Regions from separate parts of the Microbispora sp. H10949 genome, predicted to be linked through region 2. Evidence: riboswitches for the same ligand, from Rfam matches in the RefSeq annotation. Region 2 holds a riboswitch; the other holds the start of a gene.
What was found. A riboswitch is a leader RNA that binds a small molecule or an ion and turns the genes downstream of it on or off. The one in region 2 is predicted to bind cyclic di-AMP.

Region 1 (7,127 bases), on a different contig from region 2:
GCCGCGCCGTTCCTCCAGCCAGTCCGGGCGGCCGAGGATCAGTCGCGGGGTCCACCACACGATCGGATCGGAGGGATGCTGGAGATAGACCACCCGCGACCCGTCCCAGGAGGCGGGCGCGGGCAGGTCCTCGGGCCCGTTGGCGAAGCGCACGGTCTCGCCGTCCCGGTAGACGGGCAGCACCTCCCGGCTGCCCGGGTCGCGGCCGTCCACGAACCGCCGCCACAGCGGGCTGCTGTCGGGCGGCCCGACGAAAAGCGCGCCGTCGGTGCGCTCGCGCAGGTCGCGGTCGTCGCGGAACGCCGACTCCGCGCCGAACGCCCCGAGGCTCTCCCCGAACACCAGCAGCCGGGGCCGGTGACCGGCGGGCAGCCGCGACCACCGGGCGTACACCTGGCCGAACAGCTCGCGCCCGGCCGCCGTGACGCGCTCGCGGTCCACCAGGAAGGACAGCCAGCTCGGCAGGTAGGAGTACTGCATCGAGACCAGCGCGGTGTCCCCGCCGTACATGAACTCCAGGGCGGCGGCGGCCTGGGGGTCCACCCAGCCCGTGCCGGTCGTCGTGATCACGCACAGCACCGCCCGGCGGAACGCGCCGGTCCGGTCGAGCTCCCGTACGGCGAGGGCGGCCCGCTCGCGGGCGGTCACGGCGGAGTCGAGCCCCGCGTAGACCCGGACCGGCGGGAGCGCGGGCCGCCCGGTGAAACCGCTGAGTTCCCCGACGGTAGGGGCGCCTGCGACGAACGCCCGGCCCTCCAGGCCGAGCGACGCGAAGGAGACCAGGGAGGAGGGGCCGCCCGAGACGGCGGCGGACCGGGGCCGCGAGGTGCCGGGCGCGGTCTCGCTGTTGATCGCCGCGAAGCTGTTGTCGGCCCCTCTGAGCAGGGCCTCGGTGAGGATCCCGTCGGTCAGCAGGACGGCCAGCACGCCGACGCCGAGCGTCGCGGCCAGCCGCGCCGCCGTGGCGGGGATCCACCTGCCGAGCACGCCTCCGAGCGCCCGGGCGGCGACGCGCAGCGCCCTGGCGGCGGCCAGCAGGAGCAGGAACACCGCCGCCGCGACGAACGGCACGCCGAGATAGCCGAGCCGTTCCGGCGGGCGCAGCCCCATCAGCGGGTAGATGGCCCTCTGGGCGCGTACGCCGAGGACCAGCGACGCGGCGCCCAGCCCGCAGCCGAACGTCGCGACCAGACGGCGGACCCGCCGCCGTCCCGTACGGTGCCACCCCTCGCGCCATCCCGCGCACCGGGCCCCGGCATACCGCCGGACGACCGGGGCGGCGCTCCGGCGGGCCAGGGTGCCGGCGGTCACGCCGGCCAGGTATCCGGTCGCGGTCAGCACGCCCGCGATGATCCCCTGCAGCGGCCACGAGCGGGGCAGCAGCGACGGCGTGAGGGACAGGCAGAAGAAGATCGCGGCGAACAGGATCCCGGCCGTGTCCAGCGCTCCGCCGAGCCGTACCCGCCCCTCCCGCATCAGGCCCCCGATTCACCGCCTGTCCGCCGAACTCGCGGAGCAGGCAGGCTATCAAGTCACCGGCAGGTCACGGTCCCGCCCCCTGCACGGCCTCATCCCCAGTGGTCGCCCCAGCCCCACAGGTTGGGCCCGAGCGCCGCGGCGGGGTCGTCGTGGTACACGCCGAACCTGCCGCGGAAGAACAGCATCGGCCGCTGCTCCGGATGGACGGGTTCGAGTTCTCGGACGAGGCCGATCACCACGTCGTGGTCTCCGGCCACGTGCACCTCCCGGACCTCGCCGTGGACGCGCAGCAGCACGTCCCGCAGGGCGGGCGTGCCCCAGCGGGACAGGTCCCAGGCGAGCCCGGCGAACTTGTCGCCGTTGCTCGATCCGAACCTGGCGCACACGTCGACCTGCTCCTCGCCGAGGACGTTGACGCAGAAGCGGCCGGACTTCCTGATCCGCGGCCAGGCGCGGCCCTTGTGGTCGGCGCAGAAGAGCACGAGCGGTGGTTCGAGCGACACCGACGCGAACGACTGGCAGGCGAACCCCACCGGATCGCCGTCGTCGAGACCCGTGACCACGGTCACGCCGGTCGCGAACATCCCGAGCGCGCGCCGGAACTCCGCGGGCGACGGCGGCGGCGCGTCTCCGGAGCCGGGGTCGCCGAGGCCGGGGCCGGCGGAAGCTGCGGTCATGGGTTCACCTCTCGCGTGCGGTCCGGTGGCTCCGGTGTGCGTGCCTCTGGTGCGGCTCTGGTCCGGTGACTCAGCGCTCAGGTCACGAACTTACAAACCCCCTCGGCGCCGCGCCGCACGGGATCCCGTCCAACGGGGCACCCTGCATGACGAGTCTTCCCAGGTAAAAACAGGTTTTGTCAGGTTTACACCATTGTTGAGCTGTATGTACCTTTAGGTGCCACGGCATGGGTACCGGTGACATCCGCGTCGCCTCCGTTGCCGTGTCGTTGCCCGGACCGTGCGCTCTTCTGTGCGCGCGGCCGCCGAGTCCGCGTTCCGCGGAGCCGGGGACCCACTTCTCGGGGTGAATCGGCGCGCAGACCCCCAGATGCGCCCGTAGGGCACTTCCTGCCCGAACCCGTCAGCTAACCCGGTAGGCGGCATGGAAGCAAGGAGCTCAACCGCGTCATGCCCACCATCAGGTTCTCTCCCGCCGGGCGGCCCTCCGCCCGCCGCCTGCGCGCCGCCCTCGCCGCGGCGGCACTCGCGGTCACGGCCGGCACGGCCACCCTCACCGCCGCCACGCTCGTCGCCACCGCGGCCGCGCCCGCTCCCGCCTACGCGAACCCGCACACGTACGGCCAGGACGTCTCCGGCTACGAGGCCGACCACGACTGGATCAACAGCCGGGCGCAGTTCGGCTTCATCAAGGCGACCGAAGGCCTGGACTGGGTCGACTCGTCCTTCCCCCGGCACTGGCGGGAGCTGGACAAGAAGGGGATCGTCCGCGGCGTCTACCACTACGGCCACCCCTCCAACGACCCGATCGCCGAGGCCGACCACTTCCTCCGCGTGGTGAACGCGCAGCCGGGCAAGCCCGGCGACATCCTCGTCCTCGACCTGGAGACCGCCGACGGCCAGTCGGTGCAGCGCGTCAACGCCTGGGCCAGGAAATGGCTGGAGTACGTGACCGCCAAGACCGGCGTCCGGCCGATGTTCTACAGCGGCTGGAACTTCGCCGACAAGTACGGCCGCGGCCTGGGCGACTATCCGCTGTGGGTGGCCCACTACAGCCGGAACCCGGGCGACATCACCCCGCCGGCCGACTGGAAGAGCTGGGCGATCCACCAGTACACCGACTCGCCGATCGACCAGAACGTCTCCGCGCTGAGCCCTCTCGAGCTGCGCGCCCTCGGCCGCCACTGAGGCTCCGTGGTCCCGGGGCGGGCGCCGCCCGCCCCGGGACCATCCTCAGTCCGATTTCACACTATTTCCGACCACTTCAGACCACCGCGCCCGATCCGTCGCGGGCCACGGGCCGGCGACGCGGAGCGGCGGGTGCGGGCGGCGGTTGACCGGCGCGCCTCTCCAGCTCGATCGCCGCCGGCCCCGCCACGAACGACGACGACAGCGTGCCCGCCACGATGCCGATCAGCAGGGCGATCGCGAAGTCGCGCAGCGAGTCGCCGCCGAACACCGCCAGCGCCGCCAGGATGAACAGCGCGCCGAGCCCCGTGTTCACCGTACGCGGCACGGTCTGCAGGATCGCCGTGTTCACCACCCGCCCGAAGGGCGTCCCCCGTGACACCGGCCACAGCTCGCGGACCCGGTCGAAGAGCACGACCTTGTCGTTGACCGAGTACCCGATGATCGTCAGCATCGCGGCGAGGAAGACGCCGTCGATCGGCTTGCCCAGCCAGGCGAACGTGCCCACGACGACGGCCGCGTCCACGAACAGCGCCACCACGGCGGCGGCGCCGAACGTCCACCGGAACCGGAACGCCAGGTAGGCGAGCTGGGCCGCGAGCGCGACGCCGAGCGCGATGAGCGCGTTGCGGCGCAGCTCCGCGCCCAGGCTCGGCCCGACGAGCTCGTCGCGCTGCTTGGTGACCTCCCCGACGCGCCGGTCCAGGGCCTCCTCGACGCGGACGACGTCGTCGGCGGTGATCTGCCCGGTCCGTACGGAGATCGCGTCGTCCGACCGCTGCACGACGGCCGTGGGGAACCCGGCGTCCGACACCGCCCGCCGGGCCGCGGCGACGTCGACCGGCCCGCTCGTGCCGAACTCCACGATCCGCCCGCCGGTGAACTCGACGCCGTAGTTCAGGCCGCGGGTGACCAGCCCCGCGCCCACCAGCACGAGCAGCCCGGCCGCGACGGCGAGCCAGCGCCGCCCCGCCCGCATCAGGTCGGGGTTCCGCCGGGTCAGCCAGGTCCTGACCCGTCCGATCGAGCCGAGGCCCGACACCCCCGGGCCGAACCTGCCGATCAGGGCGGCGGCGAGCACCCGGGTGATCAGCATGGCCGAGATCAGCGAGGCGAGCACGCCGATCGCCAGCGTCACGCCGAAGCCCTTCACCGGCCCCGACGCCAGCCAGAACAGCAGCCCGGCGGCGAGCAGGGTGGTGATGTTGGAGTCGGCGACCGCGCTCCAGGCTTTCTTGAACCCCCGGTCCAGGGCGGCCTTGAGGCCCCGGCGGGGCGCCGCGCCGTACTCCTCCCTGGCCCGTTCGAAGACCAGTACGTTGGCGTCCACGGCCATGCCGATCGCCAGGACGAACCCGGCGAGGCCGGGCAGCGTGAGCGTGGCGCCCATCGCCACCAGTCCCGCGTACGAGATCAGCCCGTAGCAGGCCAGCGCGACCGCGGCCAGCAGGCCCACCAGGCGGTAGACGAGGCCGATGAACACCGCGGTGAGGATCACCCCGGCGACGCCCGCCTTGGCGCTCGCCGCGATCGCGTCGGCGCCGAGGGTCGGGCCGACCGTACGCTGCTCGACCAGCTCCAAGGGCACCGGGAGCGACCCGCCCTTGACGAGCACGGCGAGGTTCTGCGCCTCCTCGGCGGAGAACGACCCGGTGATCTGGGTGGTGCCGCCGGGGATGCCCGCCCCGCAGGTCACGGTCTCGTTCACCTGGGGCGAGGAGATGATCTCGTTGTCGAGCACGATGGCGACCCTGCGCCTGGGATCGCCGATCGGCTCGCAGGCCGCCTTGCCGGTCAGCTCCCGCCAGGGGCCCGCCTCCCGGAAGTCGATCGTCACGAACCAGCCGGGCCCGAGCTGGGGGTCGGTGCCGGCGGCGGCGTCGGTGACGCCGGCCCCGCTGAGGGCGACCGGCCCGAGCTTCAGCTTCTGGCCGCTCTCGTCGGCGATCGCGTCCTTGTCGCCGTCCCCGGCCGGGCCGAGCACCGGGTGGAAGTTGAGCTGGGCGGTCTTGCCGATGACCTCGGCGGCCTCGCGCGGGTCGAGCACGCCGGGCAGTTCCACGATGATCCGCTTCTCGCCGGAGCGGACCAGGGTGGGTTCGACGACTCCGAGGGCGTCCGCACGGCGCCGGAGCACGTCGAGGGCACGGTCGGTGGCGTCGGCGTCCGCCCTGACCGTGGGGGAGTCCTTCGTCTCGAAGACGAGCTGGGTGCCGCCGCGCAGGTCGAGCCCGAGGCGCGGGGCCATGGTGAGGGCGAGCAGCAGTGAGGTGGCGATGACGGCGAGCGCCGCCACCGCGCGCCACAAAGGCGCACGTGACATTGTGCCTCCACAGGCAGGTACGAGGAGAGAAGAGGGCCTCAGTACGCCGTGGAGGGAGGAGCCCGCGCGGCCGTCGTGCGGCGCGGGCGCTGGGCGGGACGATCGTCGTGATCCGGGCCGGCTCGGGTGACCCGGGTGCCCCCGCGCGGCGACGCGGAGGCGGGCGGCAGGACCGGCCCGGCGGTGGCGCCGGGGCCGCCCGGACCCGCGTGGATCCGGGGCTGGTCACTGTGCGCGGGCCGCCCCGCGCTCGGTGACCCCCAGTGCCGCGCCGTCGTGTTCCGTGCGCTCGTGTCCTTCGCCCTTACAGGGCTGGCGGTCGTGGGTCGCGCTGCCGTGGACGCGGCGGTCGCTGCGGCGCCCCGCACGCCCGCGGTCTCCGCGGTGACGGGTGCGCCCGTGAGGCGGAGCCCGCCGGCAGACTGGGTCATGCCCTGAGCGGCGGCGGGCGAGCCGCCGGCGGTCAGGAAGCCGGTGGTCAGGAAGATCGCGTGCAGCAGGAGCAGCAGCGCGGCGGTCAGCCTGCTTCGCACGATCCCTCCCTCCCGCGACGACCCGGTCTCACGTCACCGTAGCCGCTCCGGCCCGGACCTGCCGCGTGCCGTGATCGCGCAGGGCGAAAAGTGCCGAGATCATTCGAAAATGGGCGGAAATAAGGTGAGAAACGGGCGGCGGAAAACGTAGATGACCGTTTCGCGAAGGTGGGCTATGGTCGGTCTCATGGCGACCTCACGACGTGGCATGTGCGGGTCCACCGCCTTCACGTGGGTGGTGGGCCTGCTGATGCTCGGCCTTGCCCTGGTCGCCTCGACGCCCGCCTGGTACGGAGGCGACCCCGCGCAGCACGCGCCCCAGGCCGCCGCCGAAGTGTGGACGCCGGGGGCGTGGTCGCCCCAGTCCGCCACCCTGCCCGCGGGCGCCGGCTCAGAGCACATGCCGCTGTCGTTGCGGCTGCGGAGCGCTGTGGCCGCGTTGGCGGCTCCGGCGTCCGCCCCGGCGCTGGTCCGGCACGACGAGGACGTCTTCCTCAGCCCGCAGCAGACCGGGCATCGCACGGTCGGATCCCGCAGCCCGCCGCTGGTCTAGAACTTCGGAGCGCTCCGAGCCGCGGCGTCGCCCCGGTCTCGTCGTCGAGCAGCCCCAGCCGTCCCAGCCGTCCGGTAATCAGGCCGGTCCACGCGTCGAGTGATCCTCGACAGGGGGTCCGCGACACCGTCTGTGCAGCGGCTGGCGACCTGGCCTGCGACACGGCCGGGGCAGGGCCTCTGAACGGCCGGTCGTATGGTCCTCGACCCGGCTGCATGCAGAGCATCCGCCGCATGACGTGACAGGCGTACCGCCACGAACCGCAGACGCCCCCACCCGGCCCACAGCCGGGCAGGGGGCAGATCCGTCGGGCATCGAGCACAGCCGCGTACCGGGTGTTGCCGGGTGCGAGGCAGGGCCGGGCACCGGGCGCA
Region 2 (7,127 bases):
ATCGGCGGGGCGGTCGCGCTGAACCTGCTGTTCGGCGTGCCGCTGCTGCCCGCCGCCGCGATCACCGCGCTGGTCTCCTCGCTGCTGCTCCTGATGGCGCCGCGCGGACGCCGCCGGTTCGAGGTGACCGTGGCGGTGATGCTCGCCGTGGTGCTGGCCGGTTTCGCCTACCAGGTGATGCTGTCGGGGTCCCTCGCGGGCGTGGCGGGCGGCTTCGTGCCCCGCCTCGCCGGGCCGGACAGCCTGCTGCTGGCGACCGGGATCGTCGGAGCGACCGTCATGCCGCACGTCGTCTACCTGCACTCCGCGCTGACCCAGCACCAGGGAAGAGCTCTCACACAGCACCACGGGGCCGTCACACGACACCACGCGGCCGTCACTCAGCACCATGAGGCTCTCACCGAGCGGCCCCGAGCCCTCGCCCGGAACCGCGGTGCCTGGGACCCGCGCCGGGCGGCCCTCCAGGCCAGCCGCGTCGACATCGCCGTCGCGCTCGGCACGGCGGGGCTGGTGAACATGGCGATGCTCACCGTCGCCGCCGCGACCTTCGACGGGAGCGATCTCGCGGGGCTGGAGGCCGTCCACGCCGGGCTCGGCGAGACCCTCGGCCCCGGGGCGGCCGTCGCTTTCGCGCTCGCCCTGCTCGCCTCCGGCCTGGCCTCCTCCAGCGTCGGCACGTACGCCGGACAGGTGATCATGGCGGGCTTCCTGCGCCGCCGCGTGCCGCTTCTGGCGCGCCGACTGGTCACGGTCCTTCCGGCCATGGCGATCCTGGCCGCGGGGATGGACCCCACCCGTGCGCTCGTCCTGAGTCAGGTCGCGCTGTCGTTCGGCATCCCGTTCGCCCTGGTCCCGCTCGTCGTGTTCACCGCCCGCCGCGCCCTCATGGGCGATCTGGTCAACCGCCGGGCGACCACCGCCGCCGGTGTCGCCGTCGCCGCCGTGATCAGCGCGCTGAACGGGCTCCTGCTGGTGGAGGTCTTCACCGGCTGAGGGCTCTCCGCTGGGCAGCCCCGGTCGCAGGCCGCGCTCACCGGCCGCGAACACGAACCACCGACACGAACCACCGACACGAACCACGGACACGAGCACGGACCCGCCCACCCTCACCGGCCGCGGGCGGCCGTCGCGGCGGCTCTCACACCGGCTCTCAAGGGGCCTGTCACAGCAGCGCGGCGAACCGGGCCGCGACGCGTTCCCAGCCCCACTCCTCCTCGATCCAGGCCCGGCCCCGCTCGCCCATCGCGCGGGCGCGGGCCGGGTCGGCCAGCAGGTCGCACAGCGCGCCGGCCACCGCCGTGTGCGACCTTCCGTCGACCACCAGGCCGGTCTCGCCGTGCAGTACGGCGTCGGGTGCGCCTCCCGAGGAACCGGCGACCACCGGCAGCCCGGTGGCCGACGCCTCCAGGTAGACGATGCCGAGCCCTTCGGCGTCGAGCCCTCCGAACCTGCTGCGGCACGGCATGGCGAACACGTCTCCCGCGTCGTAGTGGGCCGGGAGATCGGCCCACGGGACCGACCCGGTGATCACCACCGACCCGCGCGGCCCGGCGCCGGCGACCGCCCGCTCCAGCGACCGCCGCGAGGGCCCCCCGCCGACCAGCAGCAGCACCGCTCCGGGCACCCGCCGCAGGACGTGCGGCCAGGCTCGCAGCAGGACGTCCTGCCCCTTGCGGGGCACCAGCCGGGAGACGCAGACGACCACCGGCCGGTCTCCCAGGCCGAGCGCCGCCCGGACGCGCTCTCCGCCCGCGCCGGGACGGAAGGCGCCGGTGTCCACGCCCGGAGCGAGCCGTACGAGCCGGGGCGCCGGGATCACCGGGGCGAGCAGGCCGCGCGTGTACTCGCCGAGGTAGGTCACGACGTCGGCGCCCGTCCCGATCCGGCGCAGCACGCCGCGGGCGCCGGGCAGCCGCGCCCAGGACGCCTCGTGCCCGTGCGTCAGCATGACGATCCGCGCCGCGCCGGCGGCACGCAGGGCGGGAGCGAGCAGGCCGAGCGGCGCGGCGGCGCCGAAGACGACGGTGGCGCCGTCCTCGACCAGCGCCGCCGCCCTGCCCGCCACCGCGCGCGTCGGCAGCATGAGGGTCGAGGGATGACGGACCACCTCGTACGGCTGGCGGGCGTCGAACTCCTCGCACCCCTTCCACCGCGGCGCGTACACGACGACCGAGCCGGGCGGCCTGCGGGAGGCGAGGCCGTGCACGAACGCCTGGATGCCTCCCGGTCTGGGCGGGAAGTCGTTCGTGACGATCAACGTCCTGTTCGCCATCCTCACCCCCGGTATCGGCGCGGCGGGCGGTCCACGGCCACGCGGCCCGCCCGAGATCGCATTCTCGCAGGCCCCTCCCGCCGCTCGCCCGCCCCGGAACCAGGACCGGAATCAGGGCCGTGATCAGGACCGGGCCAGCTCGGCCCGTACGGAGGACCGCCAGAGGCGGGTCAGCTCGGCGGTGGTCAGCCCGAGGACGTTCCGCAGCGCGGCGTCGGCGTCCTCGCGCAGCGCGGCACGGTAGAGGGCGACCAGCCTCCGCTCGCCGAAGCGGGCGGCGATGTAACGGCAGGCCAGCCAGGCCTCCTCGTACGCCTGGGCGGGCCTGGCGGCGAAGTCCGCGGGTTCCGGCAGGCGGGCCAGGGGCGTCCCGGCCGCCGCGCCGGCCCCGGTACCGGCCTCGGCGCCGGGCGCAGTACCGGCCTCGGTGCCGGCCTGTGGGGCGCCTTCCGCTCCGGCTCCGCCGCCGGCCCGCGGGTCCGCGGCCAGCTCCGCGGCGAGTTCGGCCGCGACCACATGAACGGGCAGGCCGCTGTCGAGGTAGCCCACGTAGTCGGCGAAGCCCTCCAGGAGCCACATCGGCACCGTGCGGGGCCCGGAGGCCGCGACGTGCGTGAGCTCGTGGGTCACGACGACCTGGCGGCCGATCGCGGACAGGCGGGCGAACGCGGCGGGCTGCACGATCACCCGGTCGCCGGTCGCGACGGCCGCCAGACCGCCGACCACCGCGGGGGCGGCCAGGACGGCCGCCTGCTCCTCCGTGCGGGGCACGAGGATCACCGCGCCGCCGTGCTCTCCCCAGACCCTCGTGACCGTGCGGTCGGCCCGGCCGGCCAGCCGGGCGACCTCGGCGACCAGCCTTCGCGGCGCGCCGACGACGACGGCGCGCTCGCCGCGGGCGACGGAGGCCCCCGTCCACATGCCGGGCTGCTCGCGCACGGCGACGCGGGCCTGGGACAGCAGGGGCGACAGGGGGTCGGGCGGTGCGGCGGCGGCCGTACCGGCCAGCAGCGCGGCCAGCACGACGGCCACGGACGCCGACCGTCCGCCGCGCGTCCTCACCAGGCCCTCGGCGCTCGCGAGGGCCTGCCGTACGGGATGGGCGGGCGCGGCGCCGGCGGGACCGAGGCCATGGGGAGCATCGTAACGAGGGAACGCCACGGCTCCGCCCACCTGTGAAGGGGAACGGAGCCGTGGAGCGGTGCCGGCGACGACGGGCTCGGCACCGGGGGGACGGATCAGGCGCCGGGGCGTACGGCGCCCACGAAGGTCGCCCTGCGGTAGGAGTCGAGCCTGTCGATCCTGACCCGCGTGCCGCTGTGCGGGGCGTGGATCATCCTGCCGTGCCCGACGTACATGCCGACGTGGCCGCCGCCGCTGGTGAAGATGAGGTCGCCGGGCTTGAAGTGGCCCCAGGACACCTTCTTCCGTACGGCGCTGCGGATGGACCACGTCGTGCGCGGCAGCCGTACGCCGGCCTTGCGCCAGGCGTAGGTGACCAGGCCCGAGCAGTCGAACGAGCCGGGACCGCTGGCCCCGTAGCGGTAGGGGTCGCCGATGTGCTTCCTCGCGGTCCTGACCGCTCGCTGCGCCTTGGCCAGCTGGAGCGCGGCCCGGCTGAGCTTCTTCCGCTTGACGGCCGCCTTCTTCGTGGCCTTCTTGGCCGCCGCGGTGGTGGCGGCCCTCGTGTTCGTCTCCGTGGTCACCTTGATGACCGTGACCGTCACCGGGTCTGCCGACGCCGGCTGCGCACCGGCGACTCCCACGGATGCCGTCAAAGCGGCACCCCCAAGGGCAATTCGGGCAAGGCGGGACAGGCTAGCGGGGGTGGTAGACAGGATCTCTCCTTGGATCTTCCGCGTACGCCTACCGGGTTAGCTGACGGGTTCGGGCGGGGAAGTCGCCCTACGGCGCGTGGACGCGCCGATTCACCCCGGACCTTCGCGAGGAAGGTCGATGGTTCCCCGGCTCCGTGCCTCCTGACTGCACGGACTCGGCAGGTCGTCGGCGCCCGAAATCCCCTGGGGGAGCAAGTAGACGGACGGCGCCGGCGACGGTGGATGACGCGGGCCCGGCCGGCCGGACCGGGCTCGCCGCGGCGAGGCGTGCTCACCGCGGCCCAGAAGCTACCCAGATCAGGCGGCTCCCGGCAAAGCCATCCCGGCGCATAAAGATCGGATAACGACGGCCGCGCGCGAGAAACCGCAGCTTACCCACGTCACAGAAGACCAAGTGTGACTCTGCTCACATCAGCCATCGCAATGTCCAAATAAGGCACTTAGCTCACAGCCGGAACAAAGATCACATCGCGGGCTCAGGGGCGGACGGCGCCGATCGCGTGGTAGTCCGCCAGTGTGACAATCTTCACAACGTCGCCGGTCTGCGGAGCGTGGACGACCTTGCCGTCCCCCGCGTACAGGCCCACGTGGCCGAAGCCCGCGTGGAAGAGCAGATCGCCCGCCTGGAGCGCGTCGAGCGACACGCGGCGGCTCGCGCCCCACGCCCACTGCTCGTAGCTCGTACGCGGCAGGCTGACCCCTCCCGCCGCCCAGGAGGCCTGGACGAGGCCGGAGCAGTCCCAGGAGTCCGGCCCGCTCCCCCCGTAGCGGTACGGCTTGCCGACCTGCTTGTAGGCGAACTGGAGCGCCGACAGGGCGTTACCCGACGCCGGGCCCTTGTAGGCGACGCCCGCGCTGTTGGGGTTGCCGGGGTTGTAGGTGCCGAGCGAGCGGAGCAGCTTCATCTGCTCGTTGACGAGCTTGTCGACCTTCTTCTTCTCGTCGGCGAGCTCGTCCCTGACCTTGGTGGCCTCGGCGTAGACGGTCTTCGTCTCGTTCCGCCGGTCCTTCAGGCCCTGGATCGCGCCCTCGTACTGCTGGAGCCGCCCGATGCGCTCGGCGGAGATGTGGTTGTACGTGGCGAGACCGCTGAGCATGGTGTCGGGATCGGGGTTGTAGAAGACGCCCCACGTCCCGATGCCGCCCACCTGGTAGCTGCTGACCGCCATCGTCACCAGCCCCGAGCGCAGCGCCTCGACCCGCGCGTTCTGCTTCTTGTAGTCGTCGTTCAGCGCCAGGTACTTCTTCCTGGCCGACTTCCACTTCTCACTGGCCGCGTTGTAGCGGTCCACGAGTTTGTCCGCCTGCGCGTTCAGCCGGTTCAGCTTCGCCTTGGCCTGGGCAAGGGTGGGCTTTGGATCGGCCTGCGCGCCCGTCAGCGGCGTCAGCAGGACCACGGCGGCCAAAACGGCGGCCACCGGCACACGCCCTTGCACTCGGGCCCCCTCGGGATCAACGAAACCTGCGGCGCGACTCTATCTAGGCGATCTTGACGCTTCAACCTATTCGCAGCTATTCGCGGCAGTCATCACTCACCGGATCGGCTCTCGTACGGAGCGTGCCGGCCGGGATCAGCCGCGGCCGAGACGCCGCAGCAGCAGGAGCGAGGGCACCGGCCGGGCGCCCATGCGGCGCACGGACTCGGCCACCTCGCGGTCGGAGGAGACGACGGCGATGCCGCGCCCCGGCGGCTCGGCGCGCACGAGCGTGCGGATCAGGTCGTCGGCGATCTCGCCGGGCGCGCTGAACATCACCCGCACCCCGCGCGGCGCGGAGACCTGCACGGGCCCGTTCAGCTCGGCGCCGTCGAAGACGCACGTCACTTCCACGCGCGCCTGCACGGCGAGGCCGCCCAGCCCGGTGAGCAGGCGGGCGCGCTGGTCGGCGAGGGTCAGCGACGGATAGCCGGTCTTGGTCACGTTGTAGCCGTCGACGATCAGGTGCAGGTTGGGGAGGGCGAGGAGCTGGTCGAGGAGCTGGGGGTCGTCGTTCGCCAGCGCCCGCGCGGGCACCGCCGTCACGCCGGGCTCGCCCGGCACGATCGCGCTCACGTAGTCGGCCGGTCTGTTGATGGTGGTCGGCAGGCCGAGCTCCTTGCGCAGCCCCGCGGCAGCGTCCTGCAGGGCGTCCAGCAGCACCCGTACGCGGGCGTCCTCCATGCTGCGGCCCTCGCGGGCGGCGCGGCGGTTGGCCTCAAGCTGGCGCTCGGTGTCCGCCAGGCGCTCCCTGAGCCTGCGCAGCTCGGTCTCCGCCGCGCCGTTGGCGCTCGCCGACCTGGCTCGCGCCTCGGCCGTCTCGGCCTCCAGCTCGGCCGCCCTGGCCTCGGCCGCCTTGACCCGCTCACGCGCGTCGTGCAGCTTGCGTCTCAGGTCGGAGTTCTCCGCGCGGGCCGCCTTGAGCTGCTCGCGAACCCGGTCGATCTCCTCCTTGGCGGACGCGCGCTGCGCCGCGAGCTGCTCGCGCAGCCGCGTCTCCGCCTGCTCCCGCTGCGTGCCCGCCGCGGCCGACTGCTCCAGGTCGGCCCGCGCCTGCTCGACCAGGTCCGGCCAGCCGGGCGGCCGGGTCAGATAGGCCGCCGCCGCGACCAGCACCGGCTCGGCCGCCGGCGGCACCGTCCCCTCGGCGAGACTCGCCACCAGCTCGGGCCAGGCCGCCTCCAGCGCCTCGGCGACCTGCTCGCGGAACTCCTTGTCGTTCTCCAGCTGGGCCGCGATCGGCGCGCTGCCCAGGCGGGCGCGCTTGCGCGGGTCGAACCTGGCGATGCCGCGCAGCGGCGGCGGCACGGACGCGGCGGGCATCGTGCCCAGCACCTGCGCCGCGACCTCCACCACGTGTAAGCGGACCTGCTCCGGCAACGGACGAGACAGGCCTTCTCCGGCTGAACTCATCTCGTCGCTCCTCGGCCGTGTCCTGCAGACCTGTCGCCGGCCGGGATCGCCCGGCGGCGCCTCGCGGTGCTGTCGCCCCCGGTGTGAGAATCCGGGACCGGGCTCCACGAGGCGAGGCCTCGCGGCGCG

Region 1: it holds a riboswitch for cyclic di-AMP, as region 2 does, so the genes downstream of both, HHX40_RS15925 (glycoside hydrolase family 25 protein) here and HHX40_RS01585 (C40 family peptidase) in region 2, are expected to answer to the same signal.

The regions. Positions count from the first base shown of each region.
Region 1 covers NZ_JABBWZ010000005.1:518,930-526,056, reverse strand. The annotation lists gene HHX40_RS15935 (alpha/beta hydrolase) at 1-1,476, opposite strand, end outside; gene HHX40_RS15930 (flavin reductase family protein) at 1,569-2,156, opposite strand; cyclic di-AMP (ydaO/yuaA leader) riboswitch at 2,450-2,593, shown strand; gene HHX40_RS15925 (glycoside hydrolase family 25 protein) at 2,607-3,344, shown strand; gene secD (protein translocase subunit SecD) at 3,421-5,667, opposite strand; gene HHX40_RS15915 (hypothetical protein) at 5,706-6,200, opposite strand; gene HHX40_RS15910 (hypothetical protein) at 6,388-6,753, shown strand.
Region 2 covers NZ_JABBWZ010000001.1:349,448-356,574, forward strand. The annotation lists gene HHX40_RS01570 (Nramp family divalent metal transporter) at 1-993, shown strand, start outside; gene HHX40_RS01575 (glycosyltransferase family 4 protein) at 1,163-2,272, opposite strand; gene HHX40_RS01580 (hypothetical protein) at 2,396-3,433, opposite strand; gene HHX40_RS01585 (C40 family peptidase) at 3,511-4,050, opposite strand; cyclic di-AMP (ydaO/yuaA leader) riboswitch at 4,121-4,281, opposite strand; gene HHX40_RS01590 (C40 family peptidase) at 4,587-5,546, opposite strand; gene HHX40_RS01595 (NYN domain-containing protein) at 5,682-6,998, opposite strand.